2 regions of the Paenibacillus sp. S-38 genome follow, and region 1 is predicted to be linked to the other one. Evidence: riboswitches for the same ligand, from Rfam matches in the RefSeq annotation. Region 1 holds a riboswitch; the other holds the start of a gene.

Region 1 (5,469 bases):
ACATGGGCTGCATACATGAAATTTAAATTCGCCGCTTGGGCGTTTTTTTCTGCGGAAATTCTCAAAACCAAACTTAATAAATCGGGTACGACCGTAGACATCAATTGAACATATTGCCTGGAAATATAAATGTTATACAGTATTGCATCTTCAATCCCATCAATATATTTTGCAAATCCGGGTATGGTTACTGGCAAAATAGTTGGCGGTTTTCCGGTTAATTTCATGTACAGTGAGGCTGAGTCCGAAAGGGCCTTCATGCTTTCGGTATGCATTTGCCTCAGCTTTTTCTTATCTCCTTCGGTAGGTGCCCTCATGAGTAACGTTTCGTAGAGCTTTACCAACACGGCGCTCTTTTGGATGATATCCTGCAGTTTCTCACTTTGAATGCCAACTAATGGACCGCTGTCATGCACGTTAAAAGACCCCCCGCCCAAGTTGGTGTATTATATGAAGTCATCTAACCATGGGTTACTAACTGGCTTTTATTTATTGGAGCAATCATGATGATTCATGGGCCGCAGAGGACAAACGAAGCTCCGCCCCCGCCTGCTCTTCACTGCATCAGCCCCGCTGCCGATGGATAAAGTAATCCAATAGAGAGAAGGAAAGGAAACCAAGTCCATGAACATCCTCAACATCTATGCCCGGGACTGGCGCAATATCGCCAAGGTGCCTACCGGCATTTTCCTGATGATCGCCCTAGTCCTTCTGCCCTCCGTCTATGACTGGGTGAATCTCGTTGCCGTATGGGACCCTTATGCCCATACATCCGGAATCCGGATCGCTGTGACCAGCCGGGACGAGGGGGCCGTAGTCCAGGGCAAAACGGTCAATGTGGGCACCGAGGTCGTAGAGAGCCTGAAGAAGAATACGAAGCTCGGCTGGACCTTCGTGGACGAAGGAGAAGCGGAGCGGGGCGTGGAGGAGGGGGATTACTATGCCTCCCTGCTCATTCCCCCCGACTTCTCCGCCAAGCTGACCAGCATCCTCAGCGGACAGCCGCAGAAACCCGCCATCGTCTATACCGTGAATGAGAAAATCAATGCCGTCGCTCCCAAGATCACCGGCAGCGGCGCCTCTTCCGTTGCGGGCCAGATCCGGGAAAACTTCATCGCTTCCGTCAGCGAGGCCATCCTGACGCAGCTGCGGGAAGCCGGTATCCGGCTGGAAGAGCAGCTGCCGAGCATCCGCCGCGTAGAAGACGGCGTGCTGGCGCTGGAAGCCCGCCTGCCGGAGCTCGCGGCTGTGGGGCAGAAGGTGCTGGAGGTCGAAGCGAAGCTGCCCGCCATCCGCTCCAAGGCGGAGAAAGTCGCCGGTCTCGAGGAGCGCATTCCCCAGCTGGAGGAAGCCGGCGCGGCGATCCTCCGGGTGGAAGAGCACTGGCCGGAGATTCAGACGGCGGCAGACAGCATCGTCCGGCTGCAGGAGAAGCTGCCGGAGCTGCAGCGGGCCGCAGGCCTGGTGACGGAGCTCGACCGGAATTTCTATAAGGTCGAGGATACGCTGACGCGGGCTTCGGAGGATGCCCGGAAGGCCGGAGCCGTCGTCGACGCGGCACTTACGGCGCTGCCGAAGCTCGCGGCCATCGCGGAGGATGGAGGGGCCTTCGCCGACGGGCTCTCCGGCTTCCTTGAGAAGCATCACGCCGCGCTCGACGCCATCCCGCCCGTTGTGAAGCAGAATCTGCTGCTCCTGCAGCAGACCGCGGATGCCGTGACCCAGCTCACGGAAACGCTTCAGGCAGCAGACCTCGACCCGAAGGCCGCCCTGGCCCTGCTCTCGTTCGCGGGGGAGCGGCTTGCCGCCGGCACGCAGGCTCTCGGTACGACGATCGATGTGTTGAATCGGCTGAACAGCAGTGCGCAGAGCCCGGTGTTAAGCGGCGCGGTCACCCGTCTAGAAGAGCTCCGCACGAAGCTGAGCCGGCAGGCGGAGCTTGTCCAAGGGATCTCGGCAGCGCTCGCCCAGGGAACGCAGCCGGCCAAAGAGCTCACGGCTTCGCTGAACGCCCTCTCCAGGGAGGTCAGCGCGGGCCTCGGCTCCATTCTCGCCCGCTACGACAGCGAGATCGTACCGGCCATGGCCGAGGCGCTCGCACGCCTGGAGCGGACAGCGAAGAATGCCGCCGATGTACTGCAGACGGCGGCGGGGCAGCTGCCGACGATCGAGGCGCTGCTCCGGGACGCCCAGGCCGGCATCGCCTTCGGGCAGGAGCAGCTCACCGCCCTGCAGGGGGATCTTCCCCGGCTCCGGGCCGGCCTCAGCGAAGCCTCCGCGGCTGTCTCGGAGAACATGACGCGGTTCACGGACGCCGTGAACCGGGCGGTTCCGTTCATCCGCAGCGACCTGCCGAAGGTGGAGCAGCGGGTTCATGAAGCGGCCGATTATGTGCGCAGCGAACTGCCGAACACCGAGGCGGACATTCGGCGCATGTCCGCCCTGATCCGGGAGAAGCTGCCGCTGGTGGAGTCCGGCGTCCACCAGGCCGCGGACCTGGTGCGCACGGAGCTGCCCGCGCTGGACAGCGCCGTCCGCAAGGCGGCGGACCAGATCCGGGCGCTGAAGGGGCACGGCGGCGATATTGAAGAGCTCGCCAGGCTGCTGCGGGGGGACATCCTGCAGGAGAGCGACTTCCTCGCGAACCCTGTCGTTCTTCAGGAGAACCGCAAATACCCGGTGCCCAATTACGGCTCGGCGATGTCCCCCTTCTACGCTGTACTGTCCCTCTGGGTCGGCGCGACGCTGCTCATCTCGCTCCTCCGGATCGATGTCGATGAGTCCTACGGCCACTACAAGGGCTATGAACTCTATCTCGGCCGGCTGCTGACCTTCCTGACGATCGGCGCCCTGCAGGCGCTGTGCCTGTCGCTCGGCGATATTTATCTGCTTGGCGCCTATGTGGTCGACAAGGGCTTGTTCGTCCTCTTCTCGGTCCTGATCAGTGCCGTCTTCGTGACGATCACCTACACCCTGGTCTCCGTCTTCGGCAACACCGGCAAGGGCATCGCGATCATCTTCATGGTGCTCCAGTTCACCAGCTCGGGCGGCACCTTCCCGATCTCCACCGCTTCGCCCTTTTTTCAGAGCGTCAATCCCTTCGTTCCCTTCACCTACGCCATCTCCCTGCTGCGCGAGACGGTAGGGGGCATGCTGCCGAAGACGGTCATCCGGAGTGCGCTGTGCCTGCTCGCCTTCATTCCGGCCAGCCATGCGCTCGCCCTCGGGCTGAAGCGGCCGCTCGCCCCCTATACCCGGCGCGCAGCGGAAAAAGCGAAGATGACCAAGGTCATCTCTTGACCCGTACGGGACAAACAAACAGACCGGATGTCCCGGGGGTACATATACTGGGGTGAGGTTCAAAACAAGAAGAGGAGTGAAGCTCAATGTCTTGCCCGAAATGTCCGACCCAGCGGGTGTTCGATCCTCCGCGCAAGGTGTACCGTGATTTCTACCATCCGCAGATCGTCGAGGTGATCCACAACGTCGAGATCGTCAACCGGCACCACTGCGTACCGGTTCCGTGCCACATCGTCACGTATACGGTCCGCGACGAATTCTGCCCTTCCCCGCTGACCGGTGCGGCGGAGGCACAGGTGCTGTCCAAGAAGAAAAAGGCGAAGCGCAAGTAAGGTCCCGGCTCCCTTCGCAGGAGCGGCGAGAATGGCTGACGGAGGCATCCGTCAGCCTCTTCGTGCATAGACCGGCCTTCCCGGCGGGGACGGGCTCCCCAATGGACAAAGTGAGCGCTTTATGATACGTTGATGAGGAAAAGATTAGGTGCCCCGGCATAAGCTCCGGGGGTAACAGGGAATCGGGTGCAAGTCCCGAGCGGTCCCGCCACTGTATTCGGGGAGTCCCGCCCATTCATGTCACTTGATGACGCAAGACATCAGGGAAGACGGGCTAAGACGAAGATCCGAGAGCCAGGAGACCTACCTAATCCGAACACCCAGACGCCTTCGCGGAGAGGAGAGGTGTACGAGCCATGAACCGGCAGTGAAGCCCCTTGCCGTCTATTGCGACGTACCCGTGACCAATCCCTTGGGATTGGTTTTTTTGCGTGGAACGGCCCGCCCTTAAGGAGCGGCGAAGCCGTTCTTTGATTGTCCGCCATTATTCACACGGGAGGAATTCAAAGTAACATGTCATCATCCAAAACAGTTTCTACCCTGCTGCTTGTCCTGGGCTTTACGGTCTACCTGCTGGCCGGCTCCCCGCAGCCGGTCTACGCCATGCACATCATGGAAGGCTTCCTGCCTATCGGCTGGGCCTTGTTCTGGTGGGCGGCGTTCCTCCCGTTCTTCCTGCTGGGGCTCCGGGCCCTCAAGCGGATTACGCGGGAAGCCCCTGAGCTCAAGCTCCTGCTCGGCCTCGCCGGGGCCTTCACCTTCGTGCTGTCGGCCCTGAAGATTCCGTCGGTGACAGGCAGTTCCTCCCACCCTACGGGAACAGGCCTTGGCGCCGTCATGTTCGGCCCGCTCCCCATGAGCGTGCTCGGTTCGATCGTGCTTCTTTTCCAGGCCCTGCTGCTTGCCCACGGCGGGCTGACGACCCTTGGCGCGAACGCCTTCTCGATGGCCGTAGCCGGCCCGGTGGCGGGCTTCGCGGTATACCGCTCCCTCTCGCGTATCTCGGGCAGGCCGAGGCTGTCCATCTTCGCCGCTGCCGCCGCAGCCGATCTTACCACGTATATCGTCACCTCGGTTCAGCTAGCTCTGGCCTTCCCTGCCGAGAGCGGCGGGATCCTCGGATCGCTGGCCAAATTCCTCGGCATCTTCGCCGTGACACAGATTCCTCTGGCGGTAACGGAAGGACTGCTCACCGTGCTGATCTGGAACTGGCTGCAGACCCACAGCCCCTCGGAGCTGACCCTGCTGCAGCACCGAATGAAAGGAGTACGCACCCATGACTAATACGTCCAAAAACCTATTGCTGCTGGCGTCGGTTATCCTGCTGTCCGCCGTCCCTCTGCTCCTGGTGGATGGAGACTTCGGAGGCGCGGACGGCGCCGCGGAAGAGCTGATCGGCGCCATCGCCCCCTCCTATGTGCCCTGGATCGCTCCGCTGCTGGAGCCTCCGGCCGAGACGGAGAGCATGCTCTTCGCCCTGCAGGCCGCGGCGGGAGCGGGCTTCATCGGCTACGTCTTCGGCTACTTCAAGGGCAGGGCCTCCAAACCCAAGGGGGACGATCACGCATCATGATCCGGCAGATCGATACGATAGCCTACACGAACCGGCTGGGCGACGTGCCGGCCCTGTGGAAGTCCGGGCTCGCCGCCGCTCTGCTCCTGCTCACCTATACGGCCCACGGGACGGTGCAGGTGCTCATTATCCTGTGGATGGTCCGTTGGACCATCCGGCATGCGCGGGTTCCGCTGCCCTTCTACCTGACCCTCCTCGGCAGCGCCTGCCTGTTCTATGCCGTCAGCCTGCCCGCGCTCATCGTTGAATTCGCTCCTTCGTCCT
Region 2 (5,469 bases), 2.4 Mb from region 1:
CGGTTCGTGCCCCGAACGATTTGCCCAGCTCCTTGATCATCATCCCGGTCATGGCCGTCCCCCCTTCAACGTGTACTTGAACTTTGTTTCACTTCATTAACGATCTTCACCGGGACCATACATTCATTGAACTGTATTGCCGACTCAAATCTCTGCCCTGACCTCAGCTGCTGCACCGTCCGCTACTCCCTCACTGCCTGCTTGCGCCGGTAGAGCAGATAAGCGAAGAAGGGCGCCCCCATGAACGCCGTAACGACGCCGAGCGGAATCTCCGTCGGCGAGAGCAGAGTACGGGCCAGCGTATCGGCCCACAGCACGTAGACGGCCCCTCCGACAAGGGAGAGGGGAAGCAGCAGCCGATAATCCGGTCCAATCAGCAGACGAAGCAGATGCGGCACAAGCAGACCCACGAACGCCACCACCCCGGAGACGGAGACCGCCCCCGCCGTAAGCAGGGTGGAGGACGCCAGCACCACGAGCTTCGCCCGTTCCACCTCGACGCCGAGATGGGCGGCCGGCCGCTCGCCGAGGGCAAACAGATTCAGCGCACTGCCGTAAGCCAGCAGCACCGCCGCCCCCACGATGAGATAAGGCAGCAGGATCACCGAGTAGGACCATCCCCGCAGCGTCAGGCTGCCCATCATCCAGAACACGATCTCGTTGATCACCTGATCGGACATCGACACCATGAGCGATACGGCAGCGCCGAGGAACGACTGCATCACCACGCCGGCGAGCAGCACCGTTTCCATCCGCAGCCTGCCCCCGGTCCTGGCAAGCGCCAGCACCGCATAGAGCGTCAGACTCCCCGTTACAAACGCCACTGCCGGAATCGTCCACTCCCCCAACAGCGCATACTGCAGGCCGAACAAGATCAGGAATGCCGCCCCCACCGAGGCGCCCGAGGAGACGCCCAGCGTATAGGGATCCGCCAGCGGGTTGCGCAGTACGCCCTGGAACCCGGCCCCAGCAAGCGCGAGCGCCGCTCCCACCAGGCAGCCGAGCACCATCCGGGGCAGCCGCACCTTCCAGATGATCTGCTCATGCGCCGTCGTCCACGGAGTGGAGGCGCCCTCTGCCCCGCCCCCCGTCAGCCCGTGCAGCAGAATGCCCCATACATGGCGAAAAGGCACATGAACCGTGCCGATCGACATCGCTGCGGTCGCCGACAGCAGGAGGAAGAGCAGTGCCCCTCCCATCCACAGCGCGAGCCTCCGCTTCATTTTATTTCACCCGTTCCGGGTAAATGCCCTTGGCGATCTCAAGCAGCCCCTCGGTAATGCGCGGACCCGGACGGGACGTCGTATCCTTATCGACTCCTGCCAGCTTGTTATTCTTCACGGCATCTATCTTCTCCCAGCCGCTGCGGCCGCGGATGATCTCATCGAGCTTCTTGCCGGACTTGTCATCTATAAGATTCGCCGGATACAGAATCACCTGCGGATTATCCGCGATGACCTTCTCCTCGTTGATCTTCATGTAGCCCTTCTCCCCGGCGGCCACGTTAATCCCCCCCGAGAGCGTGATGAGCTCGTCCAGGAACTCGCCCGAGCCTACGGTCCAGCCCGGCGAGAATTCGATGAGCACCCGGCGCTTCTCCTCCGGCTTCAGATCCTTCACGGCCTGAACCACCTGCTCCCGCTCCCGCTTCATCTTCTCAACAACCTGCTGCGCCTGCTCCTGACGGTCGAAGATCTCCCCCATCGTCAGGATGTTCTTCATCACATCGTCGATGGTCTTTGGCTCCACCTTAAAAAGATTCACTTTCAGCTCGCGCAGCTTGTTCACCGTATCGCTCTTCATGGATACGCCGGTCATCACCACATCCGCTCCCGAGCCGATCAGCGCTTCTTCGTTCGGCTTCATGATGCTGCCGAGCTTCGGTTTCGACTTCGCTTCCGCCGGATAGTCGCAGAAGTCCGATACGCCGACCACCTGGTCCCCGAGTCCCAGCGCGAACAGAATCTCCGTTTCGCTGGGTGAGGTCGAAGCCACGCGCTCCGGCGCCTTCTCGAACGTAAACTCTTTCCCCGTCGCGTCCTTCACCTTCAGCGGATAGACTGTCCGCTTTGCAGCTGTGCCCTCGCTCGTGCCTGTACCGCTCTGCGCCTTAGGAGGTTCCGTCAGCTCTCCCTGGCCCGGTACGGGCGCTGCCGATTTGCCGCAGGCGGCCAGGGTTCCCGCCAGTGCCAGGCTCAGCACCGTTCCCATCCATTTTCTTCTCCACGCTTTCATCCGCCCACTCCCTATTCTCATCTTCTTCCGGGATTCTCCCCGGCAAGCCAACGCCAAAAAAGCCCTCTGCCGCGGAATCGCTTCCGAGCAGAGGGCAGTCCTTATCATCCCGCCGAGAGCCCCCCCGGCTGTCCACAGGGACGCAGGGTGCCGTCAAGGCAGGAGAAGGTCTGCCCTTTTTCCTCGAAAGGGCGACAACACCAAGGTCCGGGCAGGTTTCCTGACTGACGGGGCCGGCCGAAAAATAACGGACCGGCGGCGCTCCGCCTTCCCGTACGCCTTCCGGCGCGCAGTGGCTGCAGTGGAGCTTTCCCCGATGACAGTGGCGGGACCGTGCCGGATTCACACCGGCTTCCCTTTTAACCTGAGCGGCCTCTTATGGCTAGGCCCCCAGGCACCCGGACTGCGGACGGCCGCCGGAATCCGGCAGCCGCATCTTCATTTCAATTTTACATTTACTTCACGGCAATCTGCTTCATCACCTGCTTCGCCTTCTCCTTGTCCGGCGCATTCACCGGGATGAAGGCATACAGATCCATGCCGTTCAGGTTCAGCTCCTTGAACCAGGCCGACTCTTCCATCGGAATAACGTACAGGTGCTTCTCCTTCTTGCCGTTCTCTTCCAGTTCGAACACGCCGTTCGGAAAATCCTCCGGCTTCGCCACATCATCCAGGGGGATGAAGGCCTGCTGATTCTTCAGCGCCTCAAGCTGGTCGCCCGGCAGCACGTGAATCCCGTGATCTCCCGCTGCAATCTCCACGATCATCTTCTCCATACTGAAGACCGGTGTCGCCAGGACCTGAACGGTCGGCGCTGTTCCCAGCTTCGTTTGAAGCGATCCCTGCAGTTTCTCCGCAGCTTCGCTTGGAATCCCCTTCGATGACATCATGAAGATCGTCACATCCGCCTTCGGCCCTCCGCCGCATCCGGCCAGAATGATCACCAGCAGCAGCGTAAGCAGCCACTTCCTTCTCATGAACTTCCTGCTCCCTTCACATCCATCGGAACCTCGTTCTTCTATCATGCTATCTTATCATAAAGGGGCCGCGGCTTTCAAAGCTTTCCATGACCGCCAAACAGCAAAAAAGAAGCCGGTCATGACCGGCTTCTCCGAAATCCCTGCATATATTCGTTAATCTTAATATCCAGCTCCATGCTGATCTCGACTACGCGGGAGGATGTAAGGCTGTTTCCGCTTTGAACAAGCTGCTCCATCTCCTGCCTCAGCCGGTAGATATCATCTTCCAGAGTCGAAGTCGCAGAAACCCGTTTGCGTTTGCCAAAGATCCACTTGGACTTCTCTTCACTCTCGCGAATCCATCCGAGATTGAAGTTCTGCCGAAGCTGGTATTCCGGAAATGCCATTCCTTATCCCTCCCAACATTCTAGTATCTTAGTCCTTAGACGGATAGTTCCATAAATGATTAATATAGAGAATATCCATACTTCTAAGATACCAGTTATTGGGGAATTTGAAAATGACTTTTTTTGTCGAAATTAGAGATTTTTCATAAATTTTCCTATTCTATCGATCGCTTCAAGGAGCTGCGACACCGAATAAGCATAGGAACAGCGCACAAACCCTTCTCCGCCGATGCCGAAGACATGCCCGGGCACGACTGCGACCTTGGCCTCAAACAGGCAGCGCTCCGCAAATTCCGCCGACGTCAGCCCCGTAGATTCGATCGACGGGAAAGCGTAGAATGCCCCCTGCGGCTCATGGCACTGCAGCCCGATCTCACGGAATTTCTGGACAACAAGACGGCGCCGCTGGTTGTAGGATTCGACCATCCGGTCCTTCTCGTCCATCCCGTTCTTCAGCGCCTCCAGTGCGGCGACCTGCCCCATGGAAGGAGCGCACATAATCGTATATTGGTGAATCTTGGTCATGGCGGAGATGATATCCCGGTGGCCGCACGCATAGCCCATCCGCCAGCCAGTCATCGCAAAGGACTTGGAGAAGCCGCTGACCAGAATGGTGCGGTCGCGCATGCCCGGAATGGCGGCGAACGACACATGCTTCTGATCATAGGTCAGTTCGGCGTAGATTTCGTCGGATATCACGATGAGGTCGTGCTCTTCGACGATCTTGGCGATCGGCAGCCAATCCTCGTAGGTCATAATGCCCCCGGTCGGATTGCTCGGATAGCTCAGGATCAAGATCTTCGACCGCGGCGTGATCGCCTTCTTCAGGGAATCGGCTGTGAGCTTGAACTGGTCCTTCGCGAAGGTTTCAATTCCTACCGGCACGCCTCCGCTGATGGCGGTAATCGGGTTGTAAGATACGTAGCACGGCTCCGGAATGAGAATCTCGTCCCCTGGCGTGACCAGAGCGCGAAGAGCCAGGTCGATCGCTTCGCTGCCGCCCACCGTCACCAGCACTTCGTCGGAAGGCTCGTACGGAGTCTGGAACGATTCGTACAAATATTCGGCGATGGCTTCTCGCAGCTCCGGCAGACCGGAATTCGGCGTGTACTTGGTGTTGCCGCGCTCCAGAGAATACACGCAGGCTTCCCTGACGTGCCATGGCGTGCTGAAATCCGGCTCGCCTACGCCAAGCGAAATGATATCCTTCCGGCCGTTGGCAAGGTCAAAGAACTTCCGGATGCCTGATGGCGGAATATTACGCACAAGCGGGGCAAGATACCCGCTCATCGATTTGTTCTGGGGTTCCCCCGTTTGCTGTTTCTGCTCAATCATCGTTCCATCGTCCTTTACGGCGAGATTAACAGCCGGCGGTCATCTTCGTGATCTTCGAAGGTGATGCCGTCCTGTTTGTATTTTTTAAGAATAAAATGCGTCTTGGTCGACAGCACGCGGTCGATCGGCGACAGCTTGTTGGAGACGAAGGAGGCCACTTCCTTGAGCGTCTTGCCTTCGATCTCGACGAGCAGATCGTACGCGCCGGACATCAGATAAACGGATTTCACTTCGGGATATAAGTAAATGCGCTCCGCTATCGCGTCGAAGCCGCGGCCGCGCTCAGGTGTAATCTGCACTTCGATCAGCGCCGTGACCTTCTCATCGTCGACTTTGGCCCAATTGACAACCGTCGCATACTTGACGATGATATGCTCTTCCTCCAGCTCGCGAATCGCTTCCGCCACTTCCGCCTCAGGCGCGGCGAGCATGGTCGCGATCAGCGCCGGGCTGCGGCGCGCATCTTCTTTCAACAACTCGATGATCTTCATCTTGAACTGCTCCATGGCTTGGGATCCTCCTACGGCTTTCAG

Evidence for each region. A riboswitch is a leader RNA that binds a small molecule or an ion and turns the genes downstream of it on or off. The one in region 1 is predicted to bind cobalamin.
Region 2: linked by a shared signal. The riboswitch ahead of ACP26L_RS30490 (ABC transporter substrate-binding protein) and the one ahead of ACP26L_RS05635 (energy-coupling factor ABC transporter permease) in region 1 are both predicted to bind cobalamin.

What each region holds. Positions count from the first base shown of each region.
Region 1 is NZ_CP187970.1:1,188,447-1,193,915, reverse strand. It holds gene ACP26L_RS05650 (hypothetical protein) at 1-416, opposite strand, end outside; gene ACP26L_RS05645 (YhgE/Pip family protein) at 625-3,300, shown strand; gene ACP26L_RS05640 (hypothetical protein) at 3,387-3,632, shown strand; cobalamin riboswitch at 3,762-3,957, shown strand; gene ACP26L_RS05635 (energy-coupling factor ABC transporter permease) at 4,146-4,916, shown strand; gene ACP26L_RS05630 (energy-coupling factor ABC transporter substrate-binding protein) at 4,909-5,205, shown strand; gene cbiQ (cobalt ECF transporter T component CbiQ) at 5,202-5,469, shown strand, end outside.
Region 2 is NZ_CP187970.1:6,984,922-6,990,390, forward strand. It holds gene ACP26L_RS30480 (ABC transporter ATP-binding protein) at 1-52, opposite strand, end outside; gene ACP26L_RS30485 (FecCD family ABC transporter permease) at 183-1,223, opposite strand; gene ACP26L_RS30490 (ABC transporter substrate-binding protein) at 1,225-2,235, opposite strand; cobalamin riboswitch at 2,429-2,652, opposite strand; gene ACP26L_RS30495 (hypothetical protein) at 2,691-3,212, opposite strand; gene ACP26L_RS30500 (aspartyl-phosphate phosphatase Spo0E family protein) at 3,332-3,601, opposite strand; gene ACP26L_RS30505 (aminotransferase class I/II-fold pyridoxal phosphate-dependent enzyme) at 3,734-4,936, opposite strand; gene ACP26L_RS30510 (Lrp/AsnC family transcriptional regulator) at 4,951-5,442, opposite strand.